Regions from separate parts of the Mesorhizobium sp. M1066 genome, predicted to be linked through region 1. Evidence: riboswitches for the same ligand, from Rfam matches in the RefSeq annotation. Region 1 holds a riboswitch; each other region holds the start of a gene.

Region 1 (5,291 bases):
TCATCGAGCTGACCGAGAAGCGTTTTCCCGAGGTCTATTTCCCGATGGAGGTGCGCTCGGTCGCGCCGGACCAGTTCTGGCTTTCGCCATTCTACAACAGGCTGACCTGCTCCATCGCCATCCACCATGATGCAGCGAACGATCCGTTGCCGTTCATGCGGGCGGCAGAGCCGATCTTCCGCAGATATGGCGGCCGGCCGCATTGGGGCAAGATGCACAGCCTGAAAGCGGCGGATCTGAAAAAGCTCTACCCGCGCTGGGACGATGCCATGGCGGTGCGCCGCGACGTCGATCCGCAAAACCGCTTCGTCTCGCCCTATATGGCCGGCCTGTTCGGCATCGAATGATGAGCACCTATTTTTCCACCCTGTCGGATGCGCTGAAGGAAGCCGGCATCTTCCAGCCCTGCCTGCTGCTCGATCGCGACCGGCTGGACGGCAACATTGCCCTGGTAAAGGAGAGACTGGATCCCGGCCTTGCTGTGCGGTTGGTCGACAAATCGCTCGCCTGCCTGCCGCTGCTTGCGCATATCGGCAAGGCGCTCGGCACCAATCATGTCATGACCTTCCATCCGCCGATCAGCGAGGCGGTGCTGAAGGCGTTTCCGGATGCCGATCTGCTGTATGGCAAGCCGATGCCTGTCGATGCGGCAAGGGCTGTGCTTTCGAGGGGCGTGGTCGACTGGTCGCGTGTCTGCTGGCTGATCGACAGCGAGGAGAGACTGGCGGAATATGGCGCCCTCGCTGGCGAACTCGGCATCGGCCTGCGCATCGCTTTCGAGATCGATGTCGGGCTGCATCGCGGCGGGTTCGCCAATCCTGAGGCCTTGTCGAAGGCGTTGAGCGCGTTGCCGGCCCGGCTGCATTGCGAAGGCGTCATGGCCTACGAGGCGCATGCGCCGCTCATTCCCGGCCTTTTCGGCGGACCGGCAAAGGCATTGGCCAAGGCGTCGGCGCAGGCCTCGGCGTTCGTCGCCTGTCTCGGCGCCGACCAGCGCCGTATCCTGAACATCGGCGGCAGCAAGACCGCGCTGCTTCATCATGGCGGCATGGCCAACGAGGTCTCGATGGGCTCGGCCTTCGTGCTGCCCAGTGATTTCGATACGCCAGGCCTCGACGGCTTCCAGCCGGCGGCCTTCATCGCCACGCCGATCTTGAAAATGGTCGAGCCGATGCTGCCTGGCCCGCCGGCCGTCACCCGCCTGCTGCAGGCGCTCGGCCGCTTCCCGCGCAAGGGCTGCTATCTCTATGGCGGCAAGTGGATGGCCGAGCCCGTCTTCCCCGAAGGCATGAAGGCGAACGGGCTGCTCGGCCTGTCCTCCAACCAGCAATTCATGGGCTTGCCCGCCGACGCGACCGCAAAACCCGGCGACTACGCGTTTCTAAGGCCGACGCAGAGCGAAGCCGTGCTGCAGCAGTTCGGGTCGATCGCTGTGTTTTCCGGCGGCGGGATAGTCGATCGCTGGCCGGCGCTGCCGATGGCCTGACCGACTACGCCTTCACCGGTATCCAGATCTCCAGCCCGCCATTGCCGCTGCGTGGGTCGAACTCAGGGCCGTAGCGTTCGAATTCCGGCGCATCCGATATCTCGTGGCCGGAAGCCGGCAGCCATTTGTTCCAGATCGTATTGACCGTGCGGCGGATGGTCGAGATGTGTTCGCGGTGGGCAAAGACCGCATATTTCTGCGCCGGCACCCGCACCCGGCTGAATTCCCTCGGCAGGTCGGAAAAATCAGACACTTCGACGCCGGCGATGTAGTCGAAATTGCCGGCATCGTCGCCGTTGACGCAGACGCCATAGGCGACATCGCCGGTCTCGCCCGGAATGTTGCCGATATAGGGGCCGAAGCGCTGCCATTGCATCGGAATGGCGGCGCTGGTTTCGCAGCTGTAGCGTTCGCCGAGGCCGGCGATCAGGAACGGCCGGCTGGTCTCGAAACGCGGTGGTTCGAGATTGGTGAGGAAGGACTGGTCCATCAGGATCGGCTCCACGAGGTCGAGCTTGTCGAGTGTGCCTTGCGCGCGCACCAGTTCCGGCGTGGTGCCGAACTGATCGCGGAAGGCACGGGTGAACGCCTCATGCGAGTTGTAGCCGGCGTCGAGCGCGACGGAGAGAATGTCGGGCGCCCCGCCGGCCAGCTTGCGCGCCGCCTCGGTGAGCCGGCGTGAGCGCATGTAGCCCATCACCGAGCGGCCCGTGGCAGCGCCGAAAGCCCGCGTCACATGAAAACGCGACACGCCGCTGCTTTGCGCGATATCGTCAAGCGAGATCGCCTCCGGCAGATGACTTTCGACGAACCACAGCGCTTTCTCGGTCGGGTTCATTTTGCTCCTCGCATTGGCCAGATCATCCTGCCGTTTCCTGGCGCGGCCAGTTTGATCGAAATTGCGCATCCCGCGCAATCGAACCGATCCCGTCACAGTCGCACACCGATATGGCACAGCGGTCGAGCGCCCCTTGCCGCCGACGAGCCAAATTCGGCAGGCTTCGCTTGACAGCGCCAGGCGGCATCCTCTAAATGCGTAATATTATTACATATCGAGAGCGTGAAATGCATGTTTCCCCTAGCCGGTCCACCACTCCGTCCGAGAAATCCATTGCGAAGCGATTGGGGGAAATCTACGCTGAAGCGGTGATGGTCCCCGAGTCGAAAGGCGAGGGGTGAAAAGGGAACACGGTGAGATCCCCAGGGGTCGAGGCCGTGGCTGCCCCCGCAACTGTAAGCGGCGAGCAAAATCCGTGAATGCCACTGGCCGGCAAGGCTGGGAAGGCAGGATGGCGCAACGACCCGCGAGCCAGGAGACCTGCCATCACTGAGTTGACCGGACGGGGTGTGCCGGGAGGAAACGCGAATCCCGGTCTTGTCGGCCGCTTCGCCAGCTTCCTTCCGTCGCCAGTTTTGGAAAGTGACGGAAAGTTGGACGGCTCTATCGATCATCGCATCATCGTGTGCACGCTTTGCCATCCCGGCAATCTGGCGGGCAGCCGATGACCGTAGCGCTTCTCGAAGCACATGACCTCTGCGCCATGGCCAATGGGCGGGATCTGGTTCAGGCGGTCAGCTTCTCGGTGGCCGCTGGCGATCGCCTAGCCATCATCGGTCCCAACGGCGCCGGCAAGACGACGCTGCTGCGCATGCTGTCGGGCATGCTGCGGCCAAGTTCCGGCGAGGTGAAGCTCGGCGGGCGGCGGCTGGACGGGATTTCGGCTGCCGAGCGGGCACTGCATATCGCCGTGGTCGGCCAGACCGACCAGCCCGATCCGCGGCTGGCGGTGATCGACTATGTCGAGCTTGGCCGGGTCCCGCACGCTCGGTTACGGCGCAGGAGCGAGGAGCGTGACATTGTCGTCGATGCGCTGCGCCGGACCGGACTGCTGCCGCTGCTTGGCCGCACCATCGGCTCGCTGTCGGGCGGCGAGCGCCAGCGCGCCCAACTGGCCCGCGCCATCGCCCAGCAGCCAAAGATACTGTTCCTCGACGAGCCGACCAACCATCTCGACCCGCGCGCCCGCGGCGAACTGCTCGACCTCGTGGCAGGCTTCGAGATGACGGTGATCGCGGTGCTGCACGATCTGGCGCTGGTGGCACCGTTCGCCACCAGGGTGGCGGTGATGAACCATGCCCGTCTGCAAGCGCTCGCCGCACCGCGCGAAGCGCTGACCCAAAAGCTGATTCGCGAAATTTTCGGCATCGATGTGCTGCGTCTGCGCCATCCGACCGAAGACCGCGAACTGACGGTGTTCGATGTTCCGAACCGTGCCGCGCCGCCATCCTGATTGAAGCCGTCCCATATCGATCATCCCGTCCACAGGAGCAAACCCTTGAAACGCCTTGCTTTTTCGCTTGCCTTCTCGCTGCTGGCCTCGACAGCCCTGGCCTTCCCGGTGACCGTCGACAGCTGCGGCAAGCCGCTGACCTTCGATGCGCCGCCGAAGCGCGCGGTCATCCAGGATCTCAACATGGCCGAGATGGCTTTCGCGCTGAAACTGCAGCCGTCGATCGTCGGCCTGACCGGCATCACCGGATGGTACAAGGTGGGTCCCGAATTCAAGGCCGAGCAGGGTTCGATCCCGGAACTGGCGCCGAAATATCCGACGCTCGAAAACCTCGTCGCGGTCGAGCCCGATTTTTTCTTCGCCGGCTGGTATTATGGCATGAAGCCGGGTGGTGAAGTGACGCCCGACACGCTTGCTCCGCACGGCATCAAGACGCTGGTGCTGACGGAAAGCTGCGTCCATCTCGACAAGAGCCGCCCCGCCGCCTCGATGGACCTGCTCTATGGCGACGTCGAGAAACTGGGCAAGATCTTCGGCAAGGAGACAGAGGCTGAAAAGCTTGTCTCCGGCTGGAAGACGCGGCTCGCCGACATCACCGCCAAGGTCGGCAGCGCCAAGGGAACGCGGGTGTTCCTCTATGATTCCGGCGAGGACAAGCCGTTCACCGCAGGCAAGTTCGCCATCCCCAGCGCCATGATATCAGCCGCCGGCGGCGACAACATCATGGCCGACATGGACACCAGCTGGGGCAACACGGACTGGGAAACGGTGGCGTCGCGCAATCCGCAATTCCTCATCCTGCTCGATTACCAGGACGGTGGCGGCTACAGGAAGCTGCTCGATTTCCTGAAGGCGCATCCGGCCATGAAAGAGACGGACGCGGTCAAGAACGAGCGCTTCGTCGCGCTTCGCTATGCCGAACTGACTCCCGGCCCGGCCAACATCGAAGCGATCGACAAGCTCGCCAAGGCCATGCATCCGGAAGCGTTTTGATGCCTGTCGCCCAAAAGTGCGCAGCGGTTTTGGGGCAACGACATGCATGAACAAAAGATCCTGGAAGTGCGTCGCACGCGTCCTGACAGACACGACGCATTTCCAGGCTTGCGCCATCCGGCATTTGCACTGGCCATGCTGGTGGGAGCGGCGGCGATCGCCGCTCTCGCTTTGCTGTCGATCGCCTACGGCTCGACGCTGATCCCGCTGACCGACATCGTTGCCTCCCTTGGTCGTGCAGTCGGCTTCAGCGGGCACGACGTGGCCGGGCCGGTCGGCAAGATCGTCGTCGACCTGCGGCTGCCGCGCACGATCCTGGCCATCTGCGTCGGGGCCGGTCTCGGCGTCGTCGGTGCGCTGCTGCAGACGGTGACCCGCAACGACCTTGCCGATCCGTTCCTGTTCGGCCTGTCCTCGGGCGCCGCCGCGGGTGCGGTTTCCGTTATCACCGTCTTCGGCGACAGTTTCGGCATCTGGACATTGCCGGTCGCGGCCTTCACCGGCGGCATATTGGCTGCCGG
Region 2 (5,291 bases), on a different contig from region 1:
GCCACGCCTATGAACAGGACGATGGGCAGGTATGAGCTCAAGAGTGCGTTCATGCTCGGCTTTCCGTTGGTGCCAATCCACTTTGATTACAGCACCGGACCCTAATGCGGAAGCGTGACAGTTTAACCGCTGAACCGTTTTAAGGGCCTATGCTGCAACGCGGCGAGGGTTAGCGCAGCACTTCCAGCGAAGCAAGTCAAACCTTGTTCAAAACACCGACCTGGACGGCATATCGCGGCAAACTGGTCCGATCCGCTCCTGTTTGATTTCCTTCGCTTTTCACTCCACTTTTCTCTCCTGACATGGATGCCGCCAAAACCCTGCTAGCATGGGTTGGAATCAGCCATTCGACCCTCGGTCAAAACACTTCAAAGTGATGCCTGCATGAAGGAAAAGATCTCGCTCCCCACGGCCCGTCGCATCGCGCTTGCCGCCCAGGGGTTTCTCGATCCCCGCCCGACCGGTACGCCCGACCGCCGGCATTTTGCTCGCACCCTCTCCCGCACCGGCCTGCTGCAGATCGATTCCGTCAGCGCGGTGGTGCGCGCTCATTATATGCCGCTCTATTCGCGCCTTGGCCCCTACCCGTTCTCGCTGCTCGACAACGCGGCCGTGACGCGCAAGCGCACGGTTTTCGAATACTGGGCGCACGAGGCCTCCTTCCTGCCGGTCGAGACATACCCGCTGATGCGCTGGCGCATGCAGCGCGCCGAGCGCGGCGAGGAAATGTATCTGGGGCTCGCCAAATGGGGCCGCGAACACGCTTCCTATATCGAAGAGATCTACCGTCAGGTCGCCGAGCGCGGCCCGATCGCCGCTTCCGCGCTGGAGGGCCAGAAAGGCTCGGGCGGCTGGTGGGGCTGGAGCCATGCCAAGCACGCCTTCGAATGGCTGTTCTGGGCCGGCCGCATCACCACGGCGCACCGTCGCGGGTTCGAGCGTTTCTATGATCTGCCCGAGCGCGTGCTGCCGCAGGCGGTCCTCGACCTCCCGGTGCCGACGCCTGAGGACGCGCACCGCGAATTGCTGCGCATTTCCGCCCGCGCCCACGGCGTGGGCACTTCAGGCGATTTGCGCGATTATTTCCGCCTGTCGCCGGCCGATATGAAAGGCCGGTTGGAGGAACTGGTTGAAACGGGCGAGTTGCTGCCGGTGCGTGTCGAAGGCTGGGACAAGCCGGCCTATCTTCACCGGGATGCCCGCCTGCCGCGCAAAGTCGGGGCCCGCGCCCTGCTGGCACCCTTCGATCCGGTCGTCTTCGAGCGTTCGCGCACCGAGCGGCTGTTCGACTTCCACTACCGCATCGAAATCTACACGCCGGCCGACAAGCGGCAATACGGCTATTATGTCCTGCCGTTCCTGCTCGGCGACAGGATCGTGGCACGCGTCGACCTCAAGGCCGACCGTCCGGCCAGCGTGCTGCGCGTCCATGCGGCCTATGCGGAGGCTGGCGCGCCGCCTGAAACCGCTGCAGAGCTGTTCGAGGAATTGAAGCAGATGCAGGGCTGGCTCGGTCTCGAACGCATCGAAGTGACGCCTGCCGGGGATTTGGGTCCGGCGCTGCTGAGCGTGATCAGCGACGGGCGCTCTTGACATCAGCCGTCGGCTGCAGCCGTTTGAGGGAGTTTTGTCGGCCTAGGTTCAATGATGGCATCGCAAGAGGTTCTCGACCTGATTCACGAAGCGTTGATTGCGCATGGGATCAGCGCCATCCGTGGACAGAACGATGTCAGGATTGAACTGGAAGACCTGCGCTTTGAAGCCCAAGTTTTCGACAAGGAGCCGTCAGGCTCGGGTCGCAGGCTTGTTCTCGAAATCTACGTCTTCTCACCGTTGCTAGGCACTCAGCCGGTCATCGAATCTTTTGTTGGACTGGGCGACACGCGTGAACAGGCGATTTTCCAAGCATTCGGAAAATTCCTGATCGGTGTATTTCATGTGCTGATCGAGGGCCTTGCGGAGCATGTTTGCGAGAACATGCAAGCCGAGATTGCATTCTGGCAACGGAATGATGCTGGCTGGAAGATCTACGGTGGACCTGTGATCACACAGGCTGCAGTGGAATGCACTCTCAACCGGACATATCCAGCGTTTTATGCCCGCTTGAAAAAACTGTTCACGGCTAAGGTTCGCCCTGGCAGTCATTTCATCCGGATATTCCTGGCGAGCTATGGCGGAGCACTGGTCGGCAACGAAATTCTCCTGGACAACGAAACTTGGCCGGAAGGTCAAGAGCTCCTCGTTGATCAGGACTGGCACCACGGCGACGGGTACCAGGCGCTGCGTCAGGTCATCCTTGCGTTGCCGGGAGATAACAATTGAGCCAACGTACACAGGCTAGCGGATAAACAATGGATATCAAAGCCAGGCTGACCCAAGAGGTGCAGGAGTGCCTCGATAGGATTTCGTCCTTTTCATGGGACGTACATGCGCAGGCAATCCGAAAACGCTACCCTAGACCTGCTGGAGACACATTTGGCTTCAAAGTTGATGGCATTTACTTCGATGTGGGTGACAGCGCCGGATGGCTGGACCGGCAAGATGGAGATATCCTTCTGACGGCTTTCGTTACAGCTTTTCCTGATTCCAACAACGAAGATGGCATTCGCGAAGAGCGGTCAGTGGTAGTGAAGCGTCCCCGCCCCTGATTTCAGATTGCCCCTGCGTTGCGTTGACACCGCTGCCCGCAAAAGCCTAAATCCGGTTCAGATGGTCTCTTGCCCGCAACGGCAAGAGCTAAGAGGGAATGCGGTGCGGGGCAAAATCCCAAATCCGCGGCTGTCCCCGCAACTGTAAGCGAAGAGCCAAGGCCGAAAGCCACTGGGGAGTTCCCGGGAAGGCGGCTACCAAGGCGATGACCCGCGAGCCAGGAGACCTGCCGTCTGCGACTTTAGAATCCGATCGCCCGGCGGGTTTCCGGGCAAGGAGCCCGATCTTTGGACCACGACAGCAGTTTTTCGGCTGGCACAGCGGATATTTCGTCCGGCCATGATGATGCCTTGGCCGGCGTCACCATCATCGTCTGCGCCTCCTGCCGCGATGAGACCGGCGCCGACGCTCATCCCCGCGCCGGCGAATTGCTGGCGGACGACACGCGCCGCGCCGCATCTGGCGATAACATCCGCATCCGCAGCGTCGAATGCCTCGGCAATTGCAAGCGCCGCCTGAGCGCCGCCATCCTGCGCGACGGTTGCTGGAGTTATGTCTTCGGCGACCTGACAGCGACCAGCGGCGCCGACCTCATCACGGGTGCCAAGCTTTTCGCCACCTCGACCGACGGCCTGATCCCGTGGCGTGGCCGTCCCGATAGCCTGAAGCGCGGCCTCGTTGCCCGCATCCCTCCCCTAGACCTGCTGAAGGATTGACCATGACTGCTTCCGTCTCGCGCGTTCCCTGCACCGTCGTCACCGGCTTCCTCGGCGCCGGCAAGACGACGCTGGTCCGCCATCTCCTGGAAAACGCCGGCGGCAAACGCATTGCCATCATCGTCAACGAATTCGGCGACATCGGCATCGACGGCGAGATTTTGAAGGGCTGCGGCATCGACACCTGCCCGGAGGAAAACATCGTCGAACTGGCCAATGGCTGCATCTGCTGCACCGTCGCCGACGATTTCGTGCCGGCGCTTGACAAGATCCTGTCGCTGACGCCGAGGGTCGACCATATCCTGATCGAAACCTCGGGCCTGGCGCTGCCCAAGCCGCTGGTCCAGGCCTTCCAGTGGCCGAGCGTGAAGAGCCGCGTCACAGTCGATGGCGTCATCGCCGTGGTCGACGGCCCGGCGCTGGCCGAAGGCCGCGTCGCCAACGACATGGACGCCTTGCAGGCGCAGCGCGCCGGGGACGAGACGCTCGACCATGACGATCCGGTGGAAGAAGTGTTCGAGGATCAGATCGCCTGCGCCGACCTGATCATCCTGTCGAAGAGCGACCTGATGGACGCCGCCGGCACCGCCCGCGCCAACGCCATCATCAACGAACATTCCGCCCGCGCGGTGAAGATCGTGCCGACGTCGCATGGCAAGGTCGATCCCTCGGTGCTGCTCGGGCTCGGTCTCGCCGTCGAGGACGACATCGAAAACCGCAAGTCCCACCATGACGGCGCATTCGACCATGAGCATGACGACTTCGACACCTTCATCGTCGACATTGCCTCGATCGCCAATCCGGACGAGTTGGCAAAGCGCGTCGCCACCGTCGCCGAAGAAGAGAACGTGCTGCGTGTAAAAGGCTTCGTCGAGGTCGGTGGCAAGCCGATGCGGCTCTTGCTGCAGGCTGTCGGGCCGCGCGTCAATCATTACTATGACCGCGCCTGGACGGCGCAGGACGACCGCCGTTCGCGCCTCGTCGTCATCGGCCTGAAGGGGCTGAACCGCCCGGCGATCGAGCGTATACTCGCCGGCTGATCTCGGACACGGGTTGCGATGCACATCCTCACCACGACATCCGCCTCGCTCGACGACCTCGCCGAGCCGGTCGATCTGCGGCAGACGCCGGCGGATATCGTGGCCCTGTCCTTCACCGACAGCGATCTCGCCGGACTGGCGGCAGCCTGGAAGGCCGATGCGGAACACCTGCCCTCGATGCGGCTGGCTGCTCTTCGCGACTTGCGCCATCCGATGTCCGTCGACCTCTGGGTCGACAGCGTCGCCCGCCACGCCAAAATCATCCTCGTGCGCATCCTCGGCGGCTACGACTGGTGGCGCTACGGCTGCGACCAGCTTGCCTCGACCGCCCGCGCACACGGCATAAAGCTGGCGCTGCTGCCCGGCGAATGCCGCGACGAGGATCTGCGCCTGATCGAAGCCTCGACGCTGCCGCGCGAGGAGCTCGATGGCCTGCTCGACTATTTCCGCGAGGGCGGCCCGGCGAATATGAGCGCGCTGGTGCGGAGATTGGCGCGGCTGGCGGGGCAGGATGCGGTTGTTACAGAGCCGGTTCCAGTGCCGAAAGCCGGGTTTTATGAGCCAGGACTCGGGGTCGTTGGTGATCCTTCACGCCCCCCTCTGTCCTGCCGGACATCTCCCCCGCAAGGGGGGAGATCGGACTTCATCAAAGCCGGCTCTTTTCCCGTTTCATTAGAAGCTGACGCGTCCGCAACCTCGACAATTGGCGAAATCTCCAATGATAGCGCAATCTTCCCCCTTGCGGGGGAGATGTCCGGCAGGACAGAGGGGGGTGTGACGGAACTCGACGCTGACAACGTCAACGCTCCTATCATCCCCATCCTGTTCTACCGCTCGATGCTGCTGGCCGCCGATGTCGCGCCGATCGACGCACTTTTTGAAGCGC
Region 3 (5,291 bases), on a different contig from region 1:
AGCGCGTGCACATGTGCTACTCCTTCGATTTCCTGGCGCCGGAAAAGATCAGCGCGGGCAAGGTCCGCTCGGTGCTGGAATCCTTCGGCAAGGTCGCCAGCGACGGCTGGTCGTGCTGGGCCTTTTCCAACCATGACGTGATGCGCCCGGCGTCGCGCTGGGCCGCCAATGAGGCCGACCCGACAGCCTATCTCAAGGTCATCTCGGCGCTGCTGATGTCCCTGCGCGGTTCGGTCTGCATCTATCAGGGCGAGGAGCTTGGGCTCGGTGAAGCAGAGCTGCGCTTCGAGGATTTGCAGGATCCCTATGGCATCCGCTTCTGGCCTGAGTTTAAGGGCCGCGACGGCTGCCGCACACCGATGGTGTGGGATGGCGGCGCCAAGAATGGCGGCTTCTCCCCAGCAAAGCCCTGGCTGCCGGTGCCGGCCAAGCATCTGGCGCGAGCGGTCAATGTCCAGCAGGACGACGAGACTTCGCTGCTCGAGCACTACCGGCGCTTTCTCAGCTTCCGGCGTGCCCATCCGGCGCTCGCCAAGGGCGACATCAATTTCATCGAAAGTGAGGGCGACACCGTTGCCTTCACGCGCCGCGCAGGCAACGAGCAGATCCTCTGCGTCTTCAATCTGGGAGCCGGGCCGGCCAAGGTTGACCTTGGCGGCCGATCGCTGCAACCTCTGCCCGGGCACGGATTTTCGGGGCAGGCGAACAGCGGTTCCATCGAACTTGGCGGCTACGGCGCCTGGTTCGGGCGTCTCGACTGAATTTCCAATCACTGGAGGAAACCAAATGGCCGATGTCACGCTAAGACAAGTGAAGAAGTCCTACGGCAATCTGAACATTCTCCATGGCATCGACCTCGATATCAAGTCGGGCGAGTTCATCGTCTTCGTCGGCCCGTCGGGCTGCGGCAAGTCGACATTGCTGAGATCGATCGCCGGGCTCGAGGAAATCACCTCCGGCGAGCTTAGAATAGCCGGCGAAGTGGTGAACGACGTGCCGCCGTCGAAGCGGGGCATCGCCATGGTGTTCCAGTCCTACGCGCTCTACCCGCACATGACTGTCTACGACAACATGGCGTTCTCGATGAAGATCGGCAAAGAGAACAAGGCCGAGATCGACCGCCGCGTGCGTCAGGCCGCCGAGATCCTGCAGCTGACCAAATATCTCGACCGCCTGCCCAAGGCGATGTCCGGCGGCCAGCGCCAGCGCGTCGCCATCGGCCGCGCCATCGTGCGCAATCCCAAGGTGTTCCTGTTCGACGAGCCGCTTTCGAACCTCGACGCGGCGCTTCGCGTCGCCACCCGCATCGAAATCGCCAAGCTCAAGGAATCGATGCCCAACACGACCATGATCTACGTCACCCACGATCAGGTCGAGGCGATGACGCTGGCCGACCGCATCGTGGTGCTCAAGGACGGCCATATCGAGCAGGTCGGCACGCCGATGGATCTCTACAAGAAGCCAGGCAATCTGTTCGTTGCCCAGTTCATCGGCTCGCCGGCCATGAACATCCTGCCCGCGACCATCGACAAGTCAGGCAATTCGACCGTCGTCAGCCATGTCGGCGGACGCAAGGCAACCGTGCCGATCGCAACGCCTGCTTCGGCGAAGGGTGCTGCGGTGAGCTTTGGCGTGCGGCCGGAGGACCTGATCATCGCCAGCGGCGCTGACTATCTGTTCGAGGGGACGGTCGACTATCTCGAGCAGCTCGGCGAGGTTCAGCTAGTCTATGTCGACATCGGTCGCGCCGACCTGCCGCTGGTGACCAAGCTGCCCGGCAATGTCGAGGTCAAGCGCGGCTCGACATTGCGGCTGAGCGCCAATGGCGAGGACCTGCATATCTTCGACGCTGACGGACGGTCGTTTGCCCTTCATGAGGCTGAAGCGAAGGCGGCCTGAGGCAGGACCGCGTCTTGGACGCAAAAAGAGCGGCGGGCTAGCCCCGCCGCTCTTTTGTTGAAGATTAGCTTCGGCTGTTAACGGCCGAAGAGATTCCGGTCGCTGCCCTGAGGGGCGGACTTCTCCACGTCGCCCGACGAATTGAGCAGCTTCTCGACGAGGCCACCGCTGTTGCGGACCGAGCTCGTATGCGCGCTGTCAACCGAAGTAACCGCAGGCTGACTGGCGCCATTGGAGCCAAAGTTGTCGCTGCCGGCGAACGCGCTGCCGGTGATGGCCAGAACGGCGGCGGCAGCAATAAGGATCTTGTTCATTTTAATCTCCTGAATTCTGGATTTCGCCAGGACGGCAGACACAGCTGCCGTCGCTTGCGAAATTGGCTGTTAGCGACCGAAGAGGTTACGGTCGCTGCCCTGAGCGGGCGTCTGGGCAGCCGGTTCCGAGGTCTTGGTGGAAGCCGTGTACGACTGGTCCACTGCGGCGGCAGGCTGGTTGGAGCCGTTCGAACCGTAGTTGTCGCTGCCGGCGAAAGCGCTGCCGGAGATGGCCAGAACGGCGGCGGCAATGAGGATCTTGTTCATCTTAAATACTCCTGAATGTCTGAATTTCGCCATGGCGGCGGGCGAGCCCGCCGTCGACTGGGAATCGGCTGTTAGTTGTTGCCGAAGAGGTTGCGGTCAGCACCCTGGGCAGGCGCCTGAGCAGCCGGTTCCGACTTCTTGGTCGAAGCGGTGTACGAGCTGTCGACAGCAGTGGCTGCCGCGGCGTTCGAACCGTAGTGGTCGCTACCAGCGAAGGCGCTGCCGGAAATGGCCAGAAGGGCTGCGGCAGTGAGAATGATCTTTTTCATTTTTGGTACTCCAGTATCGTCTTTTTTCCGTCCGTCTAGCGGCGTGTCTTTGGAAATGAAATCGCGTCGTTCGGACAGCCCCGATGTGGGAGGGCAGCCCCGTCTTTTCCAATCACGAAGTTGTTTCGTGTGGACCATGAATCTACACCTTGAAATTGTGCCAAGGGAGTCTAGAGATAGATTTTTCTTCTTTATATCAGCGTGTTAGGTTTAACCACCTAACGGATCACTGACTGTTTCAAAGGCCCAGCGTTCACACCGTCCTGCACGCACCGTCAACAGAAACGAACCGTTCGGTTCGATTTTAGAGCAAGCTAATAGTCACTTTTCGAAACCGTTAACCTTTTTTGACCCCGCCAAGGGATCCGATTCGGGGATATCGCAGCCGGCAAAATGGCCATCCGGGAGGTGGATTTCAGCCCGCGACGGTCTGCGGGAACGTTCGCATGCCGTGTCGCGCCGCATGGATACGATGTCGTTTTCATGCCGACGGCGCGCCCCCGATCGTGGTTAGATCATACCATCTCAGGTGCCGCTTCGTGACGACGAGGCGGAGAATTGGGAAGCCGGTCAGAATCCGGCGCTGCCCCCGCAACGGTGGTGGAGTTCAAGTCGCAACGGGAGACCACTGGGCAACTGCCTGGGAAGGTGTCGCGATGGTCCGCAAGGACAACTCCAGAGCCCGGAAACCAGCCCGAGATTGTTAGACTCGACTGATCGCGGTGGGCGGTCAAGAGGTGGATAGCGCATGTCTGGCACCTAGCCGGCCTGCGTTTCAATCCTTCCTCCATCACCACCAGTTCAGTCCTTAGAAACGAGGACAGGACATGGATACCCGCAACGACATGCTGAGGCTCCTGAAGGGGCGCCGGCAAGGCTTTTCGCTGGAGCAGCCCTTTTACACCGATCCGGACTACTTCAAGCTCGACATGGAGCTGATCTGGTATCGCGACTGGCTGTTCATCGGCCATGATTGCGAACTGCCGAAGCCGGGCAGCTACATCACCGTGCAGATCGGCGACTACCCGGTCGTCCTTGTCCGCGACCAGCACGGCAAGATCAACGCCTTCCACAATTCCTGCCGCCATCGCGGCAGCCGCGTGTGCAACGCGGAGAAGGGTACGGCGGCAAAGCTCGTCTGTCCGTATCATCAGTGGACCTATGAGCTGGACGGCCGCCTGCTGTTTGCCCGCCAGATGGCCGACGGTTTCGACAAGAGTGATTTCAGCCTGAAGCCGGTCGCCTGCGAGAGCGTCGGCGGCTACATCTTCATCTGCCTGGCCAAGGAACCGGCGGATTTCGCGCCGATGCGGGCGATGATCGAACCCTATCTTTTGCCGCACCGGTTGCGTGAAGCAAAGATCGCCTTCGAGAGCACGATCGTCGAGAAGGGCAACTGGAAGCTGGTCTGGGAAAACAACCGCGAGTGCTATCACTGCGCCGCCAATCATCCTGAGCTGTGCAAGACCTTCCCCGAGGCTCCGACCGTGACCGGCGTCAACGGCGCCGACAGCGACCCTGAAATGGTCGCGCACTGGGCCAAATGCGAGGCATCAGGCCTGCCGAGCAAATTCCGCATCGATCCGGCAGGGCAGTACCGCGCCACCCGCGCGCCCCTGCTGCGCGATGCCGTCAGCTACACCATGACGGGAAAACGGGCAGTCCAGAAGAACCTGTCCGACAGCGTTTCAACCGACCGCATCGGCTCCTTGCTGCTCTATCACTATCCGACGACCTGGAACCATATCCTCGGCGACCACGCCGTCACCTTCCGCGTGCTGCCGATCAGTGCCACGGAAACCGCGGTGACGACAAAATGGCTCGTCCACAAGGATGCGGTCGAAGGCGTCGACTACGATCTCGCTGAGCTTACCCATGTCTGGACCGAGACCAACGATCAGGACCGCCGCATCGTCGAGGAAAACGCCTTCGGCATCTTGTCGCCGGCCTACGAACCAGGCCCCTATTCGGAGCTGCATGAGGGCGGCGTGATCCAGTTCGTCGAGTGGTACGCGTCGTTCATCGGACCGCGCCTCGCAGAAGGCGACCGGCCGGCCCTGCGCAGCGTCGCCTAGCCCAGGGGACAGAGGATGAATGCGATGACGGACCTTGGCCTCTATCGCCATCTCGACCAGATGACGCCCTGGAACGACAGGCTGCAGGTGCTGGAAGTGATCGGCGTCAGTGACGAAGCGCCTGACGTGAAGACCTTCACCTTCCGCTCCGACAACCAGACCTGGTTCCGCTACAAGCCGGGCCAGTTCGTGACGCTGGAACTGCCGACATCGGACGGGCCGCTGATGCGCACCTACACGCTGTCGTCCTCGCCGTCGCGGCCGTTCTCGATCGCGGTGACGGTCAAGGCGCAGGCGGGCAGCACCGGTACGCGCTGGATGTTCGACCAACTGACGCCCGGTTCGCACGTCAAGGCCTATGGGCCGACCGGCGACTTTTCGCTGCACAGCCACCCGGCGGCCAAATATCTGTTCATTTCGGCCGGCTCCGGCGTGACGCCGATGATGTCGATGCTGCGCTGGTTGAA

The links. A riboswitch is a leader RNA that binds a small molecule or an ion and turns the genes downstream of it on or off. The one in region 1 is predicted to bind cobalamin.
Region 2: another riboswitch for cobalamin. It lies ahead of NKH52_RS21585 (DUF1636 family protein); the one in region 1 lies ahead of NKH52_RS29055 (ABC transporter ATP-binding protein).
Region 3: another riboswitch for cobalamin. It lies ahead of NKH52_RS23375 (aromatic ring-hydroxylating oxygenase subunit alpha); the one in region 1 lies ahead of NKH52_RS29055 (ABC transporter ATP-binding protein).

Annotation. Positions count from the first base shown of each region.
Region 1 is NZ_JAMYMR010000037.1:19,641-24,931, forward strand. Features, by position in the region: gene NKH52_RS29040 (D-arabinono-1,4-lactone oxidase) at 1-347, shown strand, start outside; gene NKH52_RS29045 (DSD1 family PLP-dependent enzyme) at 347-1,486, shown strand; gene NKH52_RS29050 (AraC family transcriptional regulator) at 1,491-2,324, opposite strand; cobalamin riboswitch at 2,620-2,826, shown strand; gene NKH52_RS29055 (ABC transporter ATP-binding protein) at 2,989-3,777, shown strand; gene NKH52_RS29060 (ABC transporter substrate-binding protein) at 3,823-4,770, shown strand; gene NKH52_RS29065 (FecCD family ABC transporter permease) at 4,906-5,291, shown strand, end outside.
Region 2 is NZ_JAMYMR010000018.1:91,976-97,266, reverse strand. Features, by position in the region: gene NKH52_RS21605 (NADH-quinone oxidoreductase subunit A) at 1-53, opposite strand, end outside; gene NKH52_RS21600 (winged helix-turn-helix domain-containing protein) at 385-1,593, shown strand; gene NKH52_RS21595 (DUF6348 family protein) at 1,645-2,322, shown strand; gene NKH52_RS21590 (hypothetical protein) at 2,352-2,648, shown strand; cobalamin riboswitch at 2,694-2,897, shown strand; gene NKH52_RS21585 (DUF1636 family protein) at 2,937-3,365, shown strand; gene cobW (cobalamin biosynthesis protein CobW) at 3,368-4,405, shown strand; gene NKH52_RS21575 (cobaltochelatase subunit CobN) at 4,424-5,291, shown strand, end outside.
Region 3 is NZ_JAMYMR010000022.1:11,750-17,040, forward strand. Features, by position in the region: gene bglA (beta-galactosidase BglA) at 1-761, shown strand, start outside; gene NKH52_RS23355 (ABC transporter ATP-binding protein) at 787-1,899, shown strand; gene NKH52_RS23360 (DUF680 domain-containing protein) at 1,977-2,213, opposite strand; gene NKH52_RS23365 (DUF680 domain-containing protein) at 2,283-2,480, opposite strand; gene NKH52_RS23370 (DUF680 domain-containing protein) at 2,552-2,749, opposite strand; cobalamin riboswitch at 3,260-3,461, shown strand; gene NKH52_RS23375 (aromatic ring-hydroxylating oxygenase subunit alpha) at 3,577-4,824, shown strand; gene NKH52_RS23380 (FAD-binding oxidoreductase) at 4,849-5,291, shown strand, end outside.